DNA from 2 places in the Sanguibacter sp. HDW7 genome. Region 2 is predicted to be linked to the other one. Evidence: riboswitches for the same ligand, from Rfam matches in the RefSeq annotation. Region 2 holds a riboswitch; the other holds the start of a gene.
What was found. A riboswitch is a leader RNA that binds a small molecule or an ion and turns the genes downstream of it on or off. The one in region 2 is predicted to bind thiamine pyrophosphate.
Positions count from the first base shown of each region.

Region 1: it holds a riboswitch for thiamine pyrophosphate, as region 2 does, so the genes downstream of both, G7063_RS01000 (thiamine ABC transporter substrate-binding protein) here and G7063_RS06710 (thiamine-binding protein) in region 2, are expected to answer to the same signal.

Region 1 covers NZ_CP049862.1:234,363-241,378, reverse strand. Annotated here, with positions in the region: gene G7063_RS01010 (ABC transporter ATP-binding protein) at 1-796, opposite strand, end outside; gene G7063_RS01005 (iron ABC transporter permease) at 823-2,607, opposite strand; gene G7063_RS01000 (thiamine ABC transporter substrate-binding protein) at 2,614-3,723, opposite strand; TPP riboswitch at 3,791-3,904, opposite strand; gene G7063_RS00995 (DUF4235 domain-containing protein) at 3,994-4,287, shown strand; gene G7063_RS00990 (VOC family protein) at 4,601-5,554, opposite strand; gene G7063_RS00985 (hypothetical protein) at 5,816-6,046, opposite strand; gene G7063_RS00980 (DsbA family protein) at 6,077-6,766, opposite strand; gene G7063_RS00975 (hypothetical protein) at 6,872-7,016, shown strand, end outside.
Region 2 covers NZ_CP049862.1:1,435,091-1,442,106, reverse strand. Annotated here, with positions in the region: gene argB (acetylglutamate kinase) at 1-93, opposite strand, end outside; gene argJ (bifunctional glutamate N-acetyltransferase/amino-acid acetyltransferase ArgJ) at 145-1,314, opposite strand; gene argC (N-acetyl-gamma-glutamyl-phosphate reductase) at 1,311-2,366, opposite strand; gene G7063_RS06730 (Dps family protein) at 2,438-3,016, opposite strand; gene G7063_RS06725 (ABC transporter ATP-binding protein) at 3,167-3,949, opposite strand; gene G7063_RS06720 (ABC transporter substrate-binding protein) at 3,933-4,961, opposite strand; gene G7063_RS06715 (ABC transporter permease) at 4,980-5,738, opposite strand; gene G7063_RS06710 (thiamine-binding protein) at 5,735-6,028, opposite strand; TPP riboswitch at 6,150-6,270, opposite strand; gene G7063_RS06705 (quinone oxidoreductase) at 6,389-7,016, shown strand, end outside.

The sequences.
Region 1 (7,016 bases), 1.2 Mb from region 2:
CGACCTCCCACGACGCGGGCGCGGCCCACAGCTCCGCGGGCTTGCCGACCTGCGCGAGGCGGCCGGCGCGCATGACGGCGACGCGATCGGCGACAGTGAACGCCTCGTCCTGGTCGTGCGTGACGAAGACGGCGGTCGTGCCGGTCGCGAGGAGCGCGGAGCGCAGGTCGACGGCGAGGCGCTCGCGCAGCTCGCGGTCGAGCGCGGAGAGCGGCTCGTCGAGCAGGAGCAGGCGCGGGCGGGGTGCGAGCGAGCGGGCGAGGGCGACGCGCTGACGCTCGCCGCCCGAGAGGGTCGAGACGGCGCGACGACCATAGCCGGCGAGGCCGACGACGTCGAGGAGCTCGGCGACACGGTCGGCGCGCTCGGCGCGGCCGGGCCGGGGGGTGCGGCGGCCGTCGACGACGGTCCGTCCCTGGAGCCCGTAGGCGACGTTACCGGCGACGTCGCGGTGCGCGAAGAGCTGGCCGTCCTGGAACATGAGGCCGAACCCGCGCTCGTGGACAGGCGTCCGCGCGAGATCGTCGTCGTCCCAGGTCACGACGCCGGCCGCGAGCGGCTCGAGGCCCGCGACGGCGCGCAGGAGGCTCGACTTGCCGCAGCCCGACGGGCCGAGCAGAGCGAGGATCTCGCCGCGCGCGACCTCGAGGCTCACGCCGTCGACCGCGCGGACGGCGGTGGCGCCGCGGGCGTCGGGCGCGTACGTGACGACGACGTCCCGCACGGCAAGACCCGCAGCGGGGCCGGCGGCCGGGCCTGCGTCGCGACGGGCCGCGGAAGGTGCCGTCGTCGTCATGTCGCTCTCCCTCGTGAGGTCCACGTTCACAGCTCTCCTGCGGCGTCGCCGCGCATGCGCTCCGCGAGGAGCATGACGCCCGCCGTGACGACGGCGAGCACGGTCGCCGCAGCCATCGCGGTGCTGAAGTTGTCGGTCCCGGGCCGCCCGAGCAGGCGCACGATGATGACGGGCAGCGTCGGCGCGTCGGGCCGCGCGAGGAACGACGTCGCGCCGAACTCGCCGAGCGACGCGGCGAACGCGAAGCCCACGGCGAGCCCGAGCGGCCGCGCGACGAGCGGCAGGTCGACCGTCCGCACGACGCGCCCGGGCGGCGCTCCGAGCGTCGCGGCGGCCTCGTGCTGACGCGGGTCGACGGCGCGCAGCACCGGCAGGAGGAGCCGCACGACGACGGGCACGGCGACCAGCGCCTGCGCGATCGGCAGGAGCCAGCCCGTCGTGCGCAGGTCGACGCCGAGCACGGGCCGCGTCATGGTGACGAGCAGCCCGAAGCCGACGATGACCGCCGACACCCCGAGGGGCAGCATGACGACGGCATCGAGCACGGCGAGGCCGCGTCGGCCGGCGCGCGAGCGCGGGCGCCGCGAGACGACGAACGAGACGAGCCCGCCCACGAGCACCGCGAGCGCCGCAGCGACGGCCGCGGTGGTGAGCGACGTGAACGTCGCCTGCCACACGGTGACGGGCAGCCCCGTGCCCGGCCCCGCTTCGGCGAGGCGCCGGTAGGCGTCGAGCGACCAGGCTCCGTCGCGGTCGCGCAGCGACCGGGTGACGAGCGTCGCGAGCGGCCACGCGAGCAGCACGACGACGACCACGGCCGTCACCCCGACAGCGAGCACGTCGGTGCGCGAGCGCCACGTGAGCGGCCGCTCGCCGCGCGGCTCCGCGTGCAGCGGCAGGGCGCGCTCGCGAGCGGCGCGGGCGCGCGCGGAGACGAGCAGGGAGAGCGCGACGACGACCATCTGGAGGATCGAGAGGACCGCGGCCGTGCGCAGGTCGAGCAGCTGCGTCGTGCGCGTGTAGATCTCCGTCTCGATCGTCGCGTGCGCACGCGAGCCGAGGACGACGACGACGCCGAACGCCGTCGTGCAGAAGAGGAACACGAGCGCAGCCGCGCTCGCGATCGCCGGCACGAGCGCGGGCAGCGTCACCGTCCGCAGGACGCGGGCGGGGCTCGCGCCGAGAGCGCGGGCCGCCTCCTCGGCGCGCGGGTCGAGCCGCGACCAGAAGCCGCCGACGGTCCGCACGACGACCGAGTAGTTGAAGAACACGAGCGCCAGGACGATCGCCGTGAACGTGCCGTCGAGGCCGAGGCCGCCGAGCGGCCCGCCCGGCCCGAGCAGCGCCCGGAAAGCGACGCCCACGACGACGCTCGGCAGGACGAACGGCACCGTGACGAGCCCGCGCACGAGCGTGCGCCCCGGGAAGCGGCGCCGGTAGAGGACGTACGCGCCGGGCACGCCGAGGACGACGGCCACGGCCGTGCCGACGAGCGCCTGGACGACCGTCGTCGTGACGACCCGCCACGTGCGCGGCTTCGCGAGGACGTCGGCGACGCCCGCGAGGTCGAACGCCCCCGCCGCATCCGTGAGTCCGCGCGTGAGCATCGCGACGACGGGCCACGCGAAGAACAGGCCGAGGAACGCGAGCGGCACCGCGGCCGCGAGCGCGTAGGAGGCCCTGCGCCCCGCCGTCGCCCAGCCGGTGCCCGCGCGACGCTTCAGGGGAGCGACGCCGGGGACGGCAGGCGGACCGGCGGGGTCCGTGCGGGGGACACGGACCTCACCGGGGGCGGGACGCAGGGCGGTCATGGGATATCAGCCGAGGACCGTGTCGGTCCAGTCGGCGATCCAGGTGTCTCGATCGCGGGCGACGACGACGGGATCGACGGCGATCGGGTTCTCGGACAGCGTGCCGTGCTCCTGGAAGGCCTCGGGCAGCGCGACGTCCGGGTCGACCGGGTACATGTACGCGGCGTCCGGGAGGGTCTTCTGCAGCTCGGGGCTCAGCAGGTAGTCGACGACGGCGCGCGCCCCGGCAGGGTTCTTCGCGCCCGCGAGGACGCCCGCGTACTCGACCTGACGGGTGCACGTCGCGGGCAGCGACGCGGTCGTCGTGCCGCCGTCGTCCGTGAGCGTGAACGCAGGGCTCGACGAGTACGACAGGACGATCGGTCGGGTGCCGTTCTCACCCTGGCTCGTGAAGTCCGTGTAGTAGGCGTCGGACCACGACTCGGCGATGCGCACGCCGTTGGCCTTGAGCCGTGCCCAGTAGTCGAGGTAGCCGTCCGCGCCGTACTGCGTCACCGTGCCGGCGAGGAAGCTGAGGCCAGGGGTCGACGTCGCCGGGTTCGTGAGGACGACGAGGTCCTTGTAGGCGGGCTTCGTGAGGTCGTCGAGCGTCGCCGGGACCGGCACGTCCGTGTGCTTCTCGAACCACACGGAGTCGACGTTAATGCAGACGTCGCCCTGGTCGACCGGCGTCACGGCGTCGCCGCCCGCCACCTTGAGCGCGGCCGCGGCCTCCGGCAGCGCCGGGGACGCGTAGGGCTCGAAGACGCCCGCGTCGATCGCGCGCGACGCGAACGTGTTGTCGATGCCGAAGACGACGTCGCCGAGCGGCGCGTCCTTCGTGAGGATGAGCTGGTTGACGAGCGTGCCGCCGTCGCCGACCTGCACGACCTTGACGTCGAGGCCCTTCTTCTTGAGGTCCGCGATCTGCTCCTTGCTCAGCTCGTACGAGCTGTGCGTGAGGAGCGTGACGGGACCCGTCGCCGGGGCGGCGCTCGTCGACGCGGTCGCGCCGGGCGTCGTCGGCGTCGTGCTGCCGCTGTCGGACGCGCAGGCCGCGAGCAGCGTCGCCGACGCGAGCGCGAGGGCCGCGAGCCGGACCGGGGTCCGGCGAGTGGTGCTGGTGATGCTGTGCAACGTCGTTCCTCCTGGTGGTGCTAGGAGGGGTCCCGTCGTCCGTACGGGCAGGCCGCGGCGGACGACGTGGTGAGATGTCCCGACTTCCTCCACCGGTGCTAACCGGATCAGGTTCGAGGGTCTGCGGCGGTCCGCACTCTCAGCGCTCACGGTCTCCCGCAGCGCTCCCCTGTCGTATCCCCACCATCATAGGCCGTCGCGGGGACGGAGGGCGGGGCGGGGCGATAGCGTGGGACAGGGCTGCCGACGACGGCAGACCGACGATCCTGCATGGAGGTTCCGGTGGCGGACGAGAACAAGGAAGCCCTGCTCGAGAAGGTCATCCTCATCGGCGCGTCCGCGGGCGCTGCCTGGGTCGCCCAGAAGGGCCTGTCGTTCGCGTGGAAGAGGGCGACCGGGCACGACGCCCCGCGCAACCCGCTCGACACCGACTCGACGGTCGTCTCGATCATCGTCTTCGCGGCCGTCGCGGGCGCTGCCGCCGCCGCGGCGAAGCTCGTCGCGGACAAGGGCGCACGCCGCGTGACGACGCGCATCGCAGCAGGCCGCCAGCTCCGCGCCTGAGCGCGGGCGGCGGCGCTCCGTCTACCCGCAAGTTTGTGCGCTACCCGCAAGTTCAGACTTGCGGGTAGCGCACAGCTTTGCGGGTAGCCGCGCGAGTGCCGCCCGGAGGGCTCCAGCGGACCGCCTGCACGCGGCCCTCAGGGCTACGCGCGGGTTTGAACTCGCGCGTAGCCCTGAAAACCGCGCGTGCGCGGCTCCCGAGCGGCGGCGGGACGTCTACCCGCGGGTTTGTGCGCTACCCGCAAGTTCAGACTTGCGGGTAGCGCACAGACTTGCGGGTAGCCGCGCGCGGGTCGCCCGGAGGGCGCCCCGATCAGCCGACCGTGACGGCGATGCGGTTGTTCCAGGGGTCCGAGAAGCGCAGGACGGCGCCGTCGTCGGCGTGCTCGACACCGCCGTGGGCGAGCCGATCGGTGAGCGCGCCGATCTCGTCGCGCGTGGGGACGAGGATCGACACCTCGCCCAGCCCGAGCTGGACGGGCCGCGGACCGGCGCCCATCGAGCGCCAGGTGTTCATCGCCATGTGGTGGTGGTAGCCGCCGGCGGAGACGAAGAGGGCCGACGGGCCGAGGGTCGCCGTGGCCTCGAAGCCGAGGGTGTCGACGTAGAAGCGGTGCGCGGTCGGGACGTCGCCGACCTGCAGGTGGACGTGGCCGAGGGTTGCGGCGGAGTCCTCGGGCTTCTCGAGCGCGGTCTCGGTGAGGTGCTCGCTGAGGAACGCGTTGGGGTCGATGTAGAGGGTGTCCATCTTCACGTGCCCGCGGGTCCACTCCCACTGCTCACGCGGGCGGTCGACGTAGAGCTCGATGCCGTTGCCCTCGGGGTCGTCGAGGTAGAAGGCCTCGGAGACGAGATGGTCGCCCGCGCCCGTGTAGAGCTGGGGCGCGTACGTGGCGACGCGGGCGAGGGCGCCTGCGACGCCCGCGTGGTCGGCGAAGAGGATCGCGGTGTGGAAGAGGCCGGCCTCTCCGGGGCGGCGCTCGGGCAGGTCGCGGGCCTCGCGGAGGACGACGAGCGGCACGGAGCCACGGCCGAGGGTGACGACGCCGTCGCGGCCGTCGACGGCGGTGCGGTCCATGACCTGCAGGCCGATGACCTTCGCGTAGAACTCGGTCATCGCGTCGATGTCGCGGACGTAGAGCGTCACGGCGTCCATGTGGGTCGCGGCGGCGAGGCGGTCGGCCGGGGCGAGGGCCGACTGGGCGGCGCCTGCGGCGTGCGCGAGGCGGTCGTTCGCGGCGGGACCGGACGGGGTGGCGGTGCTCATGGGTGCTCCTCGGGTGGGCTGCTCACCAGTCTGCACCCATTTACTTGAAGCGTCAACTATTGAAGCAACAACCCGTGGACGACGACGGGGCCGGGCCGCGCTCTCGCGCAGCCCGGCCCCGTGAGCCGTCACCGTGACGGTGAGCCCGTCAACGACTGGGGCCCGAGGTAAACCCGTCCGACGCTCGTGCGTCCGGCACTCGCACGCCCGACGACACCACGCCCGACGATCTCCCGTCCGACGCTCGGACGCCGACGACGATCACACGCAGCCGTCGGGCCCGCACGCCTCACCGGCGTCGCCGACCATCGTGAACGCGGGCGCAGCCGGCGCGACGAAGAGCGCCGAGGACACCGGCGCGACGGGGCGCGGCGCCGCGTACGCGTCAAGCATCGCGGCGTCGACCTTGGGCGTGGGCGCCGAGACGGGCGCGACGCCGTCGAACATCAGCGAGCTCTCGGAGCCCCGCGGGGCGTTGCGAACGTCAGTCATGAATCCTCCTTGATCCGGAGCCGCAGTCTCTCAGGCGTCGGCGGCCGCGCGCTCGGCGACGATCTGGCCGAGGATCTGCGCGAACGCCTCCCCCGGCTGCGCGCCGGAGATCCCGTAGCGGCCATCGATGACGAAGAACGGCACGCCCGTGATGCCGAAGGCGCGGGCCTGCTCGATGTCCGCCTCGACGGCGTCGGCGTGACGCTCGTCCGCGAGCGCGGCGCGCACGTCGTCGCCGTCGAGCCCGACCTCGGTCGCGAGGCGCACGAGCGTGTCGACGTCGGCGACGTGCTCGCCCTGCGCGAAGTATGCCTCGTAGAGACGCTCGAGCATCTCGGGCTGGAGACCCGCGGCCTTGGCCGCGTGGAGCAGCTCGTGCGCACGGAGCGTCTTGGTGTGGCGCAGGCGCGCGAAGTCCATGGTGAGGCCCTCGGACGCCGCCATCTCGGTCATCTGGCCGAGCATCTGCTCGACCTTCGCGGCAGGCATGCCCTTGTGGTGGGAGAGGAAGTCGATCTCGGAGCCCTCGAAGTCCTCGGGGGTGTCGGGGGCGAGCTCGAAGGAGTGATACTCGATCTCGACGGGCACGGCGGCGTCGGTCGCGGCGAAGGCCTCGATCCCGGCGGCGAGCCGGTGCTTGCCCAGGTAGCACCAGGGGCAGGCGATGTCGGACCAGATGTCGATCTTCAGCGGCTCTGCGGCCGCGGGCTGGGTGCTCACGCTTGTTCAACGCCGTGGCACCCACGGTATTCCGCATGGCGTCGTGACCGCGCGCGGGTCCGACCCGCCGAACCTACAGTGAAAGCCTCAGCGAAAGGCACTGCGATGCACCTGCGATCACCCCTCGTCTCGGCTCTCGCGGCCGGCGCGCTCCTGCTGCCCGCCGCGGTCTCGGTGTCGGCGCCACCGGCGCCCCTGGCGACCACCACCGTCGCGGCCTCGGCCGCCACGTCCGGCAGCACAGGCGGCG
Region 2 (7,016 bases):
GACGAGCGCGCCGTCGAGGTCGCGCAGCCAGGGCAGCGCCTCGACGAGGACCTCGGCGCGCTGGGCGGGCGTGAGGTCGAGAGGTGCGGTCACGGGAGGGGCTCCGTTCGGTGGCAGGGCTGGTGGGTGCGGGGGCGGCCCGGATCAGGTCGAGTAGGCGCTGTTCTCGTGGACGTAGTCGTGCGTAAGGTCGTTCGTCCACACGGTCGCCTCGGCGGAACCCGCGTGGAGGTCGACGACGACGTGGACCTCACGGTCCGCGGCAAGGTCGACGAGCGTGCGGGCCTCACCGACGCCGCCCGCACGGCACACCTGGACGCCGTTGATCGACACGTCGAGCGCGAGCGCGTCGTACGGGGCGACGTCCTCGGGAACCGTGCCGACCGCGGAGAGCACGCGGCCCCAGTTGGGGTCGTTGCCGAAGATCGCAGCCTTGAAGAGGTTGGAGCGCGTCACGGCGCGGGCGACGGCGACGGCCGCGTCCTCGCTCGTCGCGCCGACGACGCGCACCGAGATGTCGTGGCTCGCGCCCTCGGCGTCCGCGACGAGCTTGCGGGCGAGCTCCGCGCACACGGCCGTGAGCGCCTCGGTGAGCTCGGCGAGGCTCGCGGTGACGCCCGAGGCGCCGCTCGCGAGGAGGACGACGGTGTCGTTCGTCGACATGCAGCCGTCGGAGTCGACGCGGTCGAACGTCGGGGCCGTCGCGGCACGCAGCGCGGCCTGCGCCGTCTCCGCGTCGACGACCGCGTCCGTCGTGATCGTGCAGAGCATCGTCGCGAGGCCCGGCGCGAGCATGCCCGCGCCCTTGGCCATGCCGCCGACCGTCCAGGCACCGCCCGGGCCCGTGACGACAGCCGTCTTGGAGACCGTGTCCGTCGTCATGATCGCGACAGCGGCGGCGTCACCGCCGTCGGCAGCGAGCCCTGCGGCCGCGGCGTCCGCACCCGCGAGGAGTACGTCCATGGGGAGCCGCTCACCGATGAGCCCCGTCGAGGCGACGAGGACGTCGCCCGGCGAGACGTCGAGCAGCGCCGCGACGTGCTCCGCGGTGCGGTGCGTGTCGGCGAAGCCCTCGGGGCCCGTGCACGCGTTCGCACCGCCCGAGTTGAGGACGATCGCGCGCGCACGGCCGTCCGCGACGACCTGGCGCGACCACACGACGGGCGCCGCGACGACGCGGTTGGACGTGAAGACGCCGGCCGCGACGTCGAGCGGGCCGTCGTTGACGACGAGGGCGAGGTCCGGCTTGCCCGACGCCTTGAGACCGGCGGTGACGCCGGTGGCGCGGAAGCCCTGGGCAGAGGTGACGCTCACGGGGCAACTCCCTGGACGGTGAGGCCCAGGGTCTCGGGGAGACCCAGGGCGAGGTTGATGGACTGCACCGCGGCGCCCGCGGTGCCCTTGACGAGGTTGTCGATCGCGGTGACCGTGACGACGCGGCCCGCACGACGGTCGACGGCCACCTGGACGAGAGCAGTGTTGGCACCGAGCGTCATCGCGGTCGACGGCCACACGCCCTCGGGCAGGAGGTGGACGAACGGCTCGTCGGCGTAGGCGTCGGCCCATGCGGCGCGCACCTGCGCGTCCGTGAGCGAGGCGTCGACGAGGCGGGCCGTCGCGGTCGCGAGGATGCCGCGGGACATCGGCACGAGCGTCGGCGTGAACGAGATCGTCACGTCGGAGGCGCCCGCGGAGCGCAGGTTCTGCGCGATCTCCGGGATGTGCCGGTGCGTGCCGCCGACCGCGTACGGCGACGCCGAGCCGAGGGCCTCCGAGGCGAGCAGGTGCGTCCGCGGGGACTTCCCCGCGCCCGAGTATCCGTTGGCGAGGACCGCGACGAGATCGGTCGGCTCGACGACGCCTGCCGCGACGCCCGGCTGGAGGCCGAACGTGACGGCCGTGACGTTGCAGCCCGGGACGGCGATGCGGCGTGCACCGGCGAGGTGCGCGCGCTGGCGGCCGCCGCCAGGAATGAGGAGCTCGGGCATGCCGTAGGGCCACGTTCCCGCGTGCGCGGAGCCGTAGTAGTCCTCCCAGTCCTGCGCCGAGGCGAGGCGGTGGTCCGCTCCGAGGTCGACGACGAGCGTGTCCGTGGGCAGCTGCGCCGCGATCTCCCCGGACGCGCCGTGCGGCAGGGCGAGGATGACGACGTCGTGCCCCGCGAGCGTCTCGGCGGTCGTCGGCTCGAGGACGCGGTCCGCGAGCGCGCGGACGTGCGGCTGGTGCTGGCCGAGGGGCTGGCCGGCCGAGGAGTGAGCGGTGAGCGCGCCGATGCGGGCCTCGGGGTGGTCCGCGAGGATCCGGAGGATCTCTCCCCCGGCATATCCGCTGGCGCCGGCGACGGCGACTGAGAACGTCATGCGCATCAACATACACGCTCACGCATAAACATGCACCGACCGGCCGCGTGTCGCGGCCGGTCGGTGCACCGATCCTCTCAGAGCTCGCGCGGTTCCCGCCGTTCGGCGCTCACGAACCACGCGTACTGCTCGAGCTGCTCGAGGACCGCGTGGAGCACGTCCGCGCTCGTCGGGTCCTCCTCGTCGACCTCGTCGTGCACGCGACGGATCGTCGCCGTCGTCGTCTCGATCGCCGCTGTCACGAGGTCGACGACGGCCGCCGTGCTCACCTCGCCGCCCGGCATCTCGGGCAGCGTCGTCGACGCGGCGACGACGTCCGAACGCCCGTCCGGCACGGCGTGAAGCGCCCGCATCCGCTCGGCCACCGTGTCGCTCGACTCCCGCGCCACGTCGACGATCTCGTCGAGGATGAGGTGCGTGTCGCGGAAGTTCGCCCCCACGACGTTCCAGTGGGCCTGCTTGCCCTGGAGGCTCAGCTCGACGAGGTCGACGAGCACCGCCTGCAGATGCCCCGTGAGCCGCTCCGAGGCCCGGAACCCCGACTCGGCGTTCTCGCGTCGTGTGCGCCGCGGTCCCGCGTCCGCCGCGACCTTCACGGTCCGGGACACCCCGGCCTTCGCGGACGTCCTCGGCTTCTTCTTCGTCGTCGTCGCCATGACCTCTCTCCTCCGTACGTCGATGGGCACGGGGCGGACGGCTACGTCCCGGACGACACCGGGCGGCGCGGCTCGACCGCATCCCGACACTCTCGACCGTAGGCCTCGGCCCGGACCGCGGCAACAGGCCACGACCCTGGCCGAGCCCGCTCACAGCGATGCGAGCATGGTCCGGCGCGCGCTCGACACGCCGAGCTCGGCGACGTCTGCGACAGCGACGACCCCCGCGGGCGACCCGCCGAGCACGGCGACGCGGTCCGCGAGCGCAACCGCCTCCTCGACGTCGTGCGTCACGAGGACGACCGCGCGCGTGCGGCCCAGGCCGCCCGTCCGACGTTCCTCGTCGAGCCACGCCCCCGTCCGACGGCGGGTGAGCGCGTCGAGCGCTCCGAAGGGTTCGTCGAGCAGGAGCAGCCTGCGCCCCGCGAGCACCGTGCGGGCGACCGCGACGCGCTGGCGCATGCCGCCCGAGAGCTCGTGCGGCCATGCGCGCAGGGAATCGGCGAGACCGAAGCGCGCGAGCAGCACTGCGGCCCGCTCCCGACGCTCCGCACGCGGGAGTCGGCGCACCTCGCCGCCGAGCACGACGTTGCCGAGCGCCCGCCGCCACGGCAGGAGCGCGTCGTGCTGCGGCATCCACGCGACGTCCCGCGCTCCACCCGTCCGCGGGACGTCGAGCACGTCCGCGGCGACGCGAGCCACCCGCGGCTCGAGGCCCGCGAGCACGCGCAGCAGCGTCGACTTGCCGCAGCCCGACGCGCCGAGCACCGCGACGAGCTCGCCGTCACGCACCGTGAGGTCGACGTCCCCGAGCACCTCCCGGCCGCCGAGCGACACGGTGAGCCCGCGGACGTCGACGAGCGGCTCACCCTGCCCTGGTATGGGCGTGCCGTCGGCGACGTCCGCCGCGAGGAGGTCAGCCGAGGAGCTCATCGGTCCACGCCGCGTCGGTGTCGAAGTCGTCGGACGCCAGGTCGTGCTCGGTGAGGAACGCGACGAACGCGTCCCACGTCGCGGCGTCCTGCACGCCCCAGTCCTCGGGCGTGGGCGCGAAGTGCTCCGCGAGGTAGTGCGCGCTCGGCTCGACGAGCGCCCGGTCGAGCTCCGGGACATGCGCGAGCAGCGCGTCCGCCGCGCCCTGCGGATCGCGCATCGACTCCTGGTAGCCGCGTGTCAGCACGTCGAGCGTGCAGTCGAGCAGCGCGCGGTCGGACGCGAGCTTTGTCGAAGACACCGCGAGCAGCGGCGTGTACCAGCTGGGGATGCAGTCCGTGTAGTCGGCGAACGGCAGCGTCGCGACGTCCATGCCGTCGACGTCGCGCATGCGGATCGTGTCCCACGCCTCGAAGACCCACGTGGTGTCGTAGGCGTCCTGACCGAGGTCGATCCGCGGGTCGTCGCTCACCATGGGCACGCGCTCGAGCTTGGCGGGGTCGCCGCCGTCGCACGTGACGAGCGCGTCGATCAGCGCGTTCTCGAGCGCGCCGCCATAGCCGCCGTAGCGCTTGCCCTCGAGGTCGCGCGGCCGCGTGATCCCGTCCGCGGCGAGCGAGAGCAGGCTCGAGGTGTTCTCCCGGACGACGGCCGCGACCGCGACGACGTCGGCTCCCTTCTCCCGGGCGGGGACGAGCGCCTCGGCGACCGAGAAGACCATGTCGGCCTTGCCGGCCGCGACGAGCTGGAGCCCGGAGGTCTCCCCCGGCTCGACGATCGTGACGTCGAGCCCCGCGTCGCGGAACCACCCCTTCTCGAGCGCGAGGTAGAGGCCGAGGTGGTTCGTGTTGGGCGTCCAGTCGAGGACGATCGAGACGGGCCGCAGCGCCTGGGCCGTGCCGGCCTCGGCGTCGCCCGCGCAGCCGGCGGGGACGGCGAGGGCGAGCACGGCGAGCGCCGCGGCGGCGGTGCGACGGGCGGGGCGGGTCTTGCTGGTGCTGGTGCGGGCCACGAGGGCCTCCTTCGAGGATCAGCGGCGCTGCCAGGGCAGCGCCGCTCGGCACACGCCGTCGACGACGACGTACACGAGGGCGGTGAGCAGGGAGACGGCGGCGATCGCCACGAGGACGAGCTCGACGTCGTAGGACTTGCGGGCGCGCTGGACGACGACACCGAGGCCGCTCGACGCCGCGAGGTACTCGGCGACGACGGCCGCGCCGATCGCGTACGCGGCGGCGACCCGCAGGCCCGCGAGCGCGCCCGGCAGGGCCGCGGGCCCGCGCACGACGAGCAGCGTGCGCAGGCGTCCGCCGCCGAGCCCGCGGACCATGTCCGCGAGCGCGCCGTCGGCGTCGCGCATCGCGGCCGAGGCCGCGACGAGGACGGGGAAGAACACGGTGAGCGCGACGACGACGACCTTGGGAGCCATCCCGAGGCCGAGCCACAGGACGAGCAGCGGCGCGAGGACGACGGTCGGCACCGTCTGCGTCACGGTGATGAGCGGGCCGACGGCGCGCGCGAGCCACGTCGAGGCGTGCATCGCGACAGCGACGAGACCGCCGACGACGACGCCCACGGCGAGCCCGACGGCGGCCTCGGTGAGCGTCGTGCCGACGTGCGGCAGGAGCGTCGGCCAGTCGGCGACGACCCGGCGCGCGACGTCGGACGGCGCGGGCAGGACGAACGCGGGCAGAGCCCCCGAGCGCGCCGCGCGCTCCCACAGAAGCAGGAGCGCGGCGGCGAGCACGACGGGCGGCCAGACCGCGTGGACCGCCGCCCGGAGCCTCACGGCCGGTGCTTCGTCACGAGGTCGGCGATGCGCGGGCCTGCGTCGTGCGCCCCCTGGCCGACCTTGATGTGGCTCGTCACGGCGGCGGCGCCCGACGTGAGCGTCGCGTCGTGGACGGCGCGCAGGAGCGCCCACACCTCGTCGGGCGCTCCCTCGACGGTCGTGCCCATCGCGCCGACCTCGTAGGTGAGGCCGGAGGCCGCGATGACGGCGATCGCGGCGTCGACGTGGGCGTAGGGCGTGGGGGTCGGGCCCGCGCGGCGGGGTGCGACCTGGATCTCGGCGATCATGCGTTGCTCCTCGTTCGAGGGCCGTGCCGAACCGAGGCGCGCCGTGGCGCACGAACGTCCCGGCGCGTGGCGTCCGGGGGCGCGCGGGCCCCGGGGCGCGCACGGCAGGGTCGGGGACCCGCGAGCGGGCTCCCACGCTCCCTCCGCTGGCATGACCCAGTTCAGGTTCGCGGGTCGGCGGCTCGGGCACGTGTCCCATCCGCCCTCTCAGCTCGGTGTACCGAGCTCCCCGGCGTGTGACATGACGACCGTAGCCACCCATGGGATGAATCGCCCGACGAGGGGCACACCGTCTCACCCTGCGGTCGTCACGCGTGCCCGGCCGTGGCCCGCACGCCACGTCGGTGGTTGGCTGGGCGCATGAGAGCCATCCAGGCAGCGCGCGCCGGCGGACCGGACGTCCTCGAGGTCGTCGACCTCCCCGCCCCCTCCCCGGGGCCCGGCGAGGTGCTCGTCGACGTCGCCGTCGCCGGCGTGAACTTCATCGACACCTACCGGCGCAGCGGCGTCTACACCCAGCCGTTCCCGCACGTGCCCGGCGTCGAGGGCGCCGGCGTCGTGAGCGCCCTCGGCGCGGACGTCACCGAGGTCGCCGTCGGCGACCGTGTCGCCTGGTTCGACGCGCACGGCTCGTACGCCGAGCAGGTCGTCGTCCCCGCGGACCGCACCCTCGCGGTGCCCGACGACGTCGATCTCCCGACCGCCGCCGCGCTCGCGCTCCAGGGCCTCACGGCGCACTACCTCGCGACGTCGTCGTTCGACCTCGCCCCCGGGCGCACCGCGCTCGTGCACGCGGGCGCGGGCGGCGTCGGGCTCCTGCTCACGCAGCTCGCCGTCGCACGCGGCGCGCACGTCATGACGACCGTGTCGAGCGAGGCCAAGGCGGAGCTCTCACGCACCGCCGGGGCGAGCGAGGTCCTCCGCTACGACCTGCTCGACGACCTCGCGACGGAGCTCCCCGCCCTCGTGCGGTCCGCCCTCCCGGAGG